2 regions of the Arthrobacter sp. PAMC25284 genome follow, and region 1 is predicted to be linked to the other one. Evidence: predicted binding sites of a transcription regulator. Region 1 holds the regulator's gene; the other holds the start of a gene.
The links. Region 1 encodes Rex, which represses fermentation and respiration genes when NADH is low (regulators of the CRP and FNR family bind a similar motif). Its sites were predicted from a motif close to CTTGTGAANNNNTTCACAAG; they were not measured.

Region 1 (4,368 bases):
GGGGAGCCGCTTCAGCTGCCATCGCAGGCGTTATGCTGGAAAGCTTCCTGGCCGGCGGGGCGCAGAATCTCGACGTTGCTGCCCACGCCGTGGGAGCTGATGATCTGGTGTACGGCCAGAGCGTCACGGATGCCTGCATGGATTGGGATATGACGGCCTCCGTGCTGGGCCAGCTGGCGTCCTCGGTGCGTGCACGCCGCACCCGCGACTAGCGTGCACCTGCCCGGCCTGCACGCCAGTAGGGGCCGGGAACTCTAGTTTTTGGGGATTCCTGCGGGAAGTATGTGGGCATTCCTGCGGAAGCCATTCACATTGGTATCAGGAGCCACTAGTGTTACTGCCACGTGGTTGTCTGATGGCTCAGCATTGGCACGCCGCCCAGATTTCAGGTGGTTGCTGTTCGCTCGAGCAAAGGAATAAGAAAATGTCTGTGGAGGAAAACTTCTCCAGGGCCCGCTTCCTGACCGTGGCCGAAGTCGCTGAGGTCATGCGGGTGTCCAAGATGACCGTGTACCGACTCGTGCACTCCGGAGAGATGCCTGCCGTGCGTTTTGGCCGCTCCTATCGGGTCCCCGAAAACGCCGTCGAACAGTATCTCAAGAGTGCGGTTGTCGAAGGAGAGCACGGCCACTCGGAAACCGGCTGAGCCATCATCCGTGACGCGGATCCGCCCCCGCAGGCATAGTTTGGGGTCGCGGTCGTAGGGCGGCCCTGATAAGCGGTACCCTGTTAAGGAACGTTTTACGTCATTGTTAGAACCTGTCAGTTGTACAGTCCGTTGCACAGTTCACGGGCGGCTTCCAGCAGACAGGTACTGCATCTAGTTTGTGAGGAACTTTCGTGGGTTCAGTTATTAAGAAGCGTCGCAAGCGTATGGCCAAGAAGAAGCACCGCAAGCTGCTTCGCAAGACGCGCCACCAGCGCCGCAATAAGAAGTAGCAATACTTCTCACTGCGTGAAATGCCCGTTGCCTTTCGGCGACGGGCATTTTCTTTGCGTCGTGGGGTGTTGCCTGCTGCTGCGCCGGGCAGGATCCCTAGCGGGGCCGGTCCGCGGAAGCGGGAAAAGCCACGCCAGAGGCCATAAACGGCCCCTCCCACAGTGGCGGCCTTCAGCCCCAAAGTGGCGGCACGACGACCGGAACGGAAGTCGTAGATCGGCCAATTGTTGTCCCGGGCGTGCCGGCGCAATTTGCTGTCAGGGTTGATCGCCACCGGATGGCCCACCGTGCTCAGCAGCGGGATGTCGTTGTGTGAGTCGCTGTAGGCCCAGCAGCGGTCCAGATCGAGACCTTCCGCCTCGGCAACCCGGCGGACGGCCACGGCTTTGGCCGGGCCGTGGAGAATTTCGCCCACCAGCCGCCCGGTGTAGGAACCGTCCAGGCTTTCGCCGACGGTGCCGAGGGCGCCGGTCAGTCCGAGCCGGGTGGCGATCACGGTAGCTACCTCGATCGGGGTCGCCGTCACCAGCCAGACTTTGCGCCCCACCCGCAGATGCTGCTCGGCCAGTGCCTTGGCGCCCGGCCAGATGCGGGATTCGATCATTTCGTCATAGACCTCCTCGCCCAGAACCTCCACGTCCTTGACCAGGATCCCGGCGGCGAGGGCCAGAGCTGCATCGCGCACGGCGTGGACATCCTTGATGTTCTCGCCGCGCAGCAAAAACATAAACTGTTTCCAGGCGATGCCGCTGGCCTGCGGCACGGTGAAGGCGCCGCGCTGGTACATCTTCCGTGCCACATGGAAGAGACTGGCCCCACGCATGAGGGTGTTGTCGACGTCGAAGAAGGCCGCCTCGCCCCGCTGCGGTGATGCGGCAGGTTCGGTGACCACAGCGACGTACTTGTCCTCGGGCATGCCACGAGTCTAGTCAATGCCCGGCAGCGAACCCGCCGCGCCGCGCGTCGACGCCTGCCCCGCCGTCGGGCTACCGTTGGACCATGGCAACGCCAGAGATCATCCTCATCACCAAAGCTGACTGCCACCTCTGCGCGGACGCGCGCTCCTCCGTGCACCGGGTTGCCCAGACCTTGGGCCTGGACTGGAAAGAGCGGTCGATAGACGACGACGCTGCGCTGCGCGAACGTTACGCGGAGGAGATCCCGGTGGTGCTGGTGGATGGCATCCAGCGTGACTTCTGGAAAATTGACGAAGCCCGGCTGGAGCGGACGCTGAGACGGGCCCTCGAACAGCCGTCCTGAGCCGCTGCGGCCCTCGCGGCCTGCAGCGGCTGGCGGCACGCCGCGTCATGGTGCCGCCGGCGACTGCTTTGTTGGGGGCAGCCCGGGGGACCTAGAGTGGAAGGCACAACGCGACTCAATGGAGCAGATAGTGACCTCGCTGGAATCATCCCCGCACGCAGTGCCCGGGGGAGCAGGACCTGCCAAGCAGATTCCGCCCGCGGCCGTAGCCCGGCTGACCATCTATTTGCGCGCCCTGACCGCGCTGCTGGCGGAAGGCGTGGACAGGGTCTCCTCTGAGTCGCTCGCCGAGGCTTCCGGAGTCAGCCCGTCCACCCTTCGGAAAGACCTGTCCCACGTGGGTTCTTACGGGACCCGAGGGGTGGGCTATGACGTCCAGTACCTCAACCGTCACATCGCCGCGGCCCTGGGGCTGACCCACGACTGGAAGGTCGCCATCGTCGGCGCAGGCAACCTCGGCCGTGCCCTGGCGCGGTACGGAGGCTTCGAATCCCGGGGGTTTGAAGTCGTGGCCATTTTTGACGCCGACCAGATGGTGGTGGGCAGTGAAGTGGGCTGGCTGCGGGTCAGCGACGCCGCAAACCTTGAGCCTGTGCTGCAGCGGACCGGCGCGAACATGGCCGTTCTGGCGCTGCCCGCCGCTGTGGCGCAGGATGTCTGCGACCGGGTGATTGCGGCCGGGGTCCGGAGTATCCTCAGCTTTGCGCCGGTTGTTCTTCAAGTGCCGCCGGGCGTGAACCTCCGCAAGGTGGACATGGCGACGGAACTCCAGATCCTCGCCTACCACGCCCAAAGGGCGCAGGACCCGGCTGGCACGGACTGAAGGGTGTCAGCAGCCGGGGTTCCCACGCCCTGCGCGGCGTTGAATCAGTTGCCGTAGGGGTTTCCCGGCCGGAAGGGATTCGCGAAGGGCTGCTTCTGGAAATACGGTGACGTCGCCGGCAGGTAGAGCATGGCAATGCCGGCGATACCAGCCACAACCGCGATGCTTCCAATGCCAAGCGGCGCAATATTGAGTAGGGACAAGGCGGCAAATACCGTACCGAGGATTCGTGCCCAGTTCTTCCCCTTACGGACGTTGAACGCAACGAGCGCGTAAAGGGCCGGCACTGATCACGGCGAATGCCACGATTGTCCACACTATGAAGTCCTTGACCGTATCGAAATCGATGGCGGCGCCGCCTGCTGCCATCTGCTGCTCGAAGACGCTCCGGAACTCGGCGTTGTCGAGTGAGCCGAGGGACAGCAGGAGGGAGATCACCCAGACTGCACCCGCCCCGATGATCAGCCAGAACGCAGTGTTGACCATCTTGGGCATCCCGCCTGGACCCTGCGGCTGGCCCGGCGGGACGTTGGCATAGGGGGACTGCCCGTAGCCCGGTGCCTGCTGGCCGTACTGCGGGGGCTGGCCGTACTGTGGGGGCTGGCCGTAGCCCGGTGCCTGCTGGCCGTACTGTGGGGGCTGGGGTGCCTGCTGGCCGTACTGCGGGGGCTGGCCGTAGCCAGGTGTCTTCTGATCGCGGGGCTCAGGGCTGTCAGGAGCCGGGGGCTGGACTGGGGGGTTGCTCATTCTGTGGCCCTTCGTATGTCGGTCGGCGGTTCGGTTGCCGGGATCAGTGAGCCTGCCCTGCTCCCGGCATGGCTTACTTCCACCGTATCGCGGGCAGGCCGCGGCGAGGATCATTCCCGCGCGGGAATCCCGCCCCGCCGACAGTGCTGCCCTGCCCGAGCCGCGAGCCGTCCGCGCCCATCAACCGGCCATGCCGCAGGGCTGGCAGTCAGTCCTAAACCCTGCCGCGGTGGGCGGCGAACCACGCCTGCGCGTTCGGGAGCCACATCAGCACGGTCGCCGCGAGGCTGATGAAGAAGCTCAGCCAGTTGCCGCCACCGCGGCCACCGACGGCCCCGGAGTTGACGATGACCAGGACGAGCGAGATGCCGGCCACAATAGTCAGCGCAAAGCGCGCCCACTCCCGGCCCTCCTTCATCTTCATGGCCAGCACGATCTGGGCTGCCGCGATGGCCAGAGCCGCGAGGACCAGGAGGAGCACGACGAAACCCACGGCCGGGGCGAAGGCAAAAAGAACGAAGGAACCGAAAATACCGACGACGCCGGCGAGGAGCCCCAGGAGCCCGCCGATCAGCCAGATCCAGTAGGACACCTTCAA
Region 2 (4,368 bases), 920 kb from region 1:
GGAGCCAGGTGGCAGCGTCGGCAGCTCCCTTGTCCTGATTGGCCGGCCCGTCGGCGGCGATCAGGTTCAGCGGGTCGTTGGCCAGGTGCTGGCGCTGTCGGGCCGTCAACTGCTGGGCGCCTTTCTGCCAGGCGTCGCCGAGCGCGACGACATGGTCGATCTGGACGGCTTTGCTGCTCGCGGCGCCCCTACGGAAGACGATGACACGGCCCGTGTAAGGCTCCTGGAAGGCTCCGGCGGCAACCTCACAGCGGGATCCGGCGCTGAATAGGGGATCCGTCAGGTCGCGCCGGAGGATATCGTTGCGCGTGTCGCAGCCGTTGGCGTCAACGTCCAGCCAGGCCTCGCCGAAGGCGCCGCGGTCGTAGTTGTCCCTGGGTGCACGGCCCTTGACCGTCAGCGTATCCAGGGCCGACGCCGCGGTGCCCGGGGGTACAGCCCGGACAGCCGGAACAGGTTTCATCCAGCCTGGGGCCAGCACGGGGGCCGTCCGCGGGCCGGTGTCAGCGGGTTCGGAGACGGCGAACTGGCCGGCGAAAAAGAACCAGACGAGGCCCGCAAGCAGGACAAGACCCGCAGTTGCCAGCAGCAGCCACGCCTGACGGGTCCGGCGCCGGGCACGCCGGTACTCCTGCCACCTGGTGGTCATCGTGCACCCGTAACCGTGCGGCGTTGGTCCAGCATGCTCCGAGCCTAGAGCAGGCCGCCCGGAGCGCCGCCGTTCTCCACAGTGTGGAGGACGGGTGGTGGCGCTACTGTTCCCGGGTCACACGCCGGAGATCTTCCGCCGCGACGTCCAGTAGCGTCTTCAGTTGGTTGACGCGGTCGTCATCGACGTCTCCGGTCCTCCGTTTGGCGAGCGCGTCGTCGAGCAGGCGCTGGGCCTCCTTGACGTTTTTCCGGGCGATGTCCAGTGCGTGTTCCAGGGTGGTGTCGTGCTCCACTGCCGAGTTCTGTTCCATGGCACCATTGTGGTTCGCTTTCCCGGCCGTTGCCAGTGCCCGGCCGGGAAAGCGAAGAAAAGCCCCGGTCAGACCCCGACGGCCAGCTCTGCTGCGGCCGCGGTTACGACGTCCTTGGCGGGGAACGACGGCGGGTTAACACCGGCCATTTCCTCCATGACGCGGACCACCTGGCAGCTGTAGCCGAATTCGTTGTCGTACCAGACGTAGAGCACGAGGTTTTTGTCGTTGGAAATGGTGGCGAGCCCGTCAACAATGCCTGCCCGGCGCGAGCCGACGAAGTCCGTGGAGACTACCTCGGGCGAATCGATGTAGTCGATCTGCTTCCGCAGCCCGGAGTGCAGCGACAATTCCCGCAGGTAGTCGTTGACTTCGTCCTTGGTGGTGCCGTTTTCCAGGCTCAGGTTCAGGATGGCGAGGGAAACGTCGGGGGTGGGGACGCGGATGGAGCTTCCGGTCAGTTTGCCCAGCAGTTCGGGCAGCGCCTTCGCGACGGCCTGGGCGGCACCGGTTTCGGTGATGACCATGTTCAGGGCGGCGGAGCGGCCGCGGCGGTCACCCTTGTGGAAGTTGTCGATCAGGTTCTGGTCGTTGGTGAAGGAATGAACAGTCTCCACGTGGCCGTGGATTACGCCGTACTTGTCGTTGATGGCCTTCAGGACCGGGGTGATGGCGTTGGTGGTGCAGGACGCCGCGGTGACGATCTTGTCCGAATCCAGGATGGTGCCGTGGTTGATGCCGTGCACGATGTTCTTCAGGTCGCCTTTGCCCGGTGCTGTGAGGAGCACCCGGGAGATGCCCTTGCTTTGCAGGTGCTGGGACAGGCCCGCAGCGTCGCGCCAGCGGCCGGTGTTGTCGACCACAAGCGCGTCGTGGATGCCGTAGGCGGTGTAGTCCACGGTGGCGGGGTTGTCCGAGTAGATGACCTGGATCTGGACGCCATTTGCGGTGATGGTGTCCTTCTCGAGGTCCACCTTGATGGTGCCCTCGAACGGACCGTGGACGGAGTCGCGCCGGAGCAGGCTGGCGCGCTTGGCCAGATCGTTGTCCGAGCCGCGCCGGACCACGATCGCACGCAGCCGCAGGCCGTGGCCGCCGCCGGCCTTTTCGATCAGGAGGCGGGCCAGGAGCCGGCCGATGCGGCCGAAACCGTAAAGTACGACGTCGGTACTCGTCCGGTCGTCTCCTCCGCGCTTGCCGACGACGTCGGCGAGTTCAGCGCGAAGGAATTCCTCAAGGCTGGTGCCGTCGGGTTCGGCGCGGAACTTCTCGGTGAGTCGGGCGACGTCGATGGCCGCGGCTCCCAGGTCCAGGGTCGTCAGGGCATTTAGCAGCGGGGCGGTCTCTTCGAGGCGGAGTTCCTCCTTGCTCATCCGGCGGGCAAAGCGGTGCGCCTTGAGGATGTTCATGGTGGACTTGTTGATCAGACTGCGCCCGTGGATGCTGGTTACCACGTTGTTTTCGCGGTAGAGCCGGCCGATCACCGGAATCATGGCCTCGGCGAGCGCCTCACGGCCCATCCACGTATCAAAACAAGAATCTGACGTCTGGCTCACAGAACTGCCTTCCTAGAATCCGCCGCATACGACTCTGTATGCAGGGCTCGGCCGCCGGGAGTGCCGGAGCCTGGACGCCGGCGGGGTTTCGGTCCACCCCGGGCGCCTGTGGAAAGTGCAAAAATAAACCGCCGGCTGCGAACGCAGACCCGGCGGCGGAACTTCCACGTTCACTATCGATTCTACGGCTGCGCCGGGTAGGCCCGGGCCCCGTCGCAGCGTGAAATCGCTCACACGCCATGGTCTGCAACCGCGCTGCCGCCCGTGGCGAGCGCGTATACACCGCATGGCGGCGGTGGTGTGTGGATGGGTTGACCGATACGCCGGGTTCTGTGTTCCCGCGCTGTTACCGGCGCGGGAATAGCGGCCATCCATCTACGAACGCCGTTGCCGACGCCCTCCAGCAGCCTACCCGGGCACTCGGGCGGGCAGCCCTCAAACGTGCCCTGTCTGGCCTTGCTCCGGGTGGGGTTTACCTAGCCTTCCCGGTCACCCGGGAAGCTGGTGGTCTCTTACACCACCGTTTCACCCTTACCTGCCCTGCAGCCCGTGCAAGCACACGCTGCCTGCAGGCGGTCTGTTCTCTGTGGCACTGGCCTGCGGGTTACCCCGAGTGGGCGTTACCCACCACCCTGCCCTGCGGAGCCCGGACGTTCCTCGAGCCACTTGCGTGACGCGCGACCGCCTGGTCAACCCATCCGCCCTCCATTCTACGGGCAGGGAGAGACGCGGCGGTGACAAGGGTGACACGGCGTCGACGGGGGTCTCCAACAGGGTTGGGAGGGATCGGGACCGGCCCGCGGCCGCCGGTAGGATCGTACGGTGCTGATTTTACTGCCGCCCTCCGAGGGCAAGACCCCCGCTGCCGGTGGGGAAGCCATGGACTGGGCCACCCTGAGCTTCCCGGAACTGAACGTGTGCCGGGCCCGGGTGCTTGAGTCCCTCGGCACCGTGAGCGCCCATGAGGACGCCCTGGCGCTGCTGGGCGTCGGCGCGTCGTTGAGCGCCGACGTCGAACGCAACAGGCGGTTGCGCGCCGAACCGGCTGCCCCGGCGCACCAGGTCTATTCCGGGGTGCTCTACGACGCGCTCGGCTACGACACGCTGACGGCGGCGCAGCGGACGAAGGCCGATGCCGGCGTGCTGGTCATCTCCGCGCTTTGGGGAGCGATCCGCTTCGCCGACCGGGTGCCGGCGTACCGGCTGTCGATGGGAACAGCGCTGCCCGACGTCGGACGGCTCGCCGCCTTCTGGAAGCCCCAACTGGCCGCAGCCTTGGGCACCGCCGCGGCGGGTGAGCTGCTCGTGGACTGCCGGTCCAGCACCTATGCTGCCGCGTGGGCCCCGCCGCCGGAACAAACCGTCGCCGTGAATGTTTTCACCGAAGTCAATGGCGTCCGGAAGGTCGTGAGCCATTTCGCCAAACACACCCGGGGCGAGCTGGCCCGGCATTTGCTGAGCCGGCGCGGCAAGGCTCCCGGGTCCCCGGCTCAGCTGCATAAGGCCGCATCCGAGAAGTGGTCCGTCGAGCTCGTCCCGGGCACGGCCCGGAAGCCGCACGCATTGAACATCATCCTGCCCGGCTAACAGGCAGCCGGTGCCGGTCCCCGCGGGACAATCACTGCTCCGGGCCCTCCGGTGTGGCAGCCGGGCGGGGCGCTTAGGCCCAGTCGGCCGACCGGACCAGGATGCAGCCGGAGTCGGGGCAGAACACGATGTCGTCCTCGGCCGCGGCCTTGATTTCGGCGAGGTCGCCAGGGCTCAGCTGCATGCCGGAGCCTTCCGAGGTGCCGTGGAACAGCCGGGCCGCACCCACGCCGCGCTTCCCGAGGGTCTTTTCATAAATTGCC

Region 2: a site for Rex is predicted at 2,736-2,755, ahead of KY499_RS00695 (glyceraldehyde-3-phosphate dehydrogenase). Genes of this name have one in related genera too.

The regions. Positions count from the first base shown of each region.
Region 1 is NZ_CP080382.1:3,117,237-3,121,604, forward strand. It holds partial or broken gene KY499_RS14400 (3-deoxy-7-phosphoheptulonate synthase) at 1-212, shown strand, start outside; gene KY499_RS14405 (helix-turn-helix domain-containing protein) at 425-646, shown strand; gene KY499_RS14410 (30S ribosomal protein bS22) at 841-939, shown strand; partial or broken gene KY499_RS14415 (HAD family hydrolase) at 1,047-1,856, opposite strand; gene KY499_RS14420 (glutaredoxin family protein) at 1,940-2,200, shown strand; gene KY499_RS14425 (redox-sensing transcriptional repressor Rex) at 2,331-3,023, shown strand; gene KY499_RS14430 (hypothetical protein) at 3,270-3,770, opposite strand; gene KY499_RS18355 (hypothetical protein) at 3,985-4,368, opposite strand, start outside.
Region 2 is NZ_CP080382.1:150,804-155,171, reverse strand. It holds gene KY499_RS00705 (HNH endonuclease family protein) at 1-649, opposite strand, end outside; gene KY499_RS00700 (hypothetical protein) at 753-962, opposite strand; gene KY499_RS00695 (glyceraldehyde-3-phosphate dehydrogenase) at 1,031-2,482, opposite strand; RNA gene rnpB (RNase P RNA component class A) at 2,822-3,215, opposite strand; gene KY499_RS00685 (YaaA family protein) at 3,341-4,105, shown strand; gene KY499_RS00680 (zinc ribbon domain-containing protein) at 4,179-4,368, opposite strand, start outside.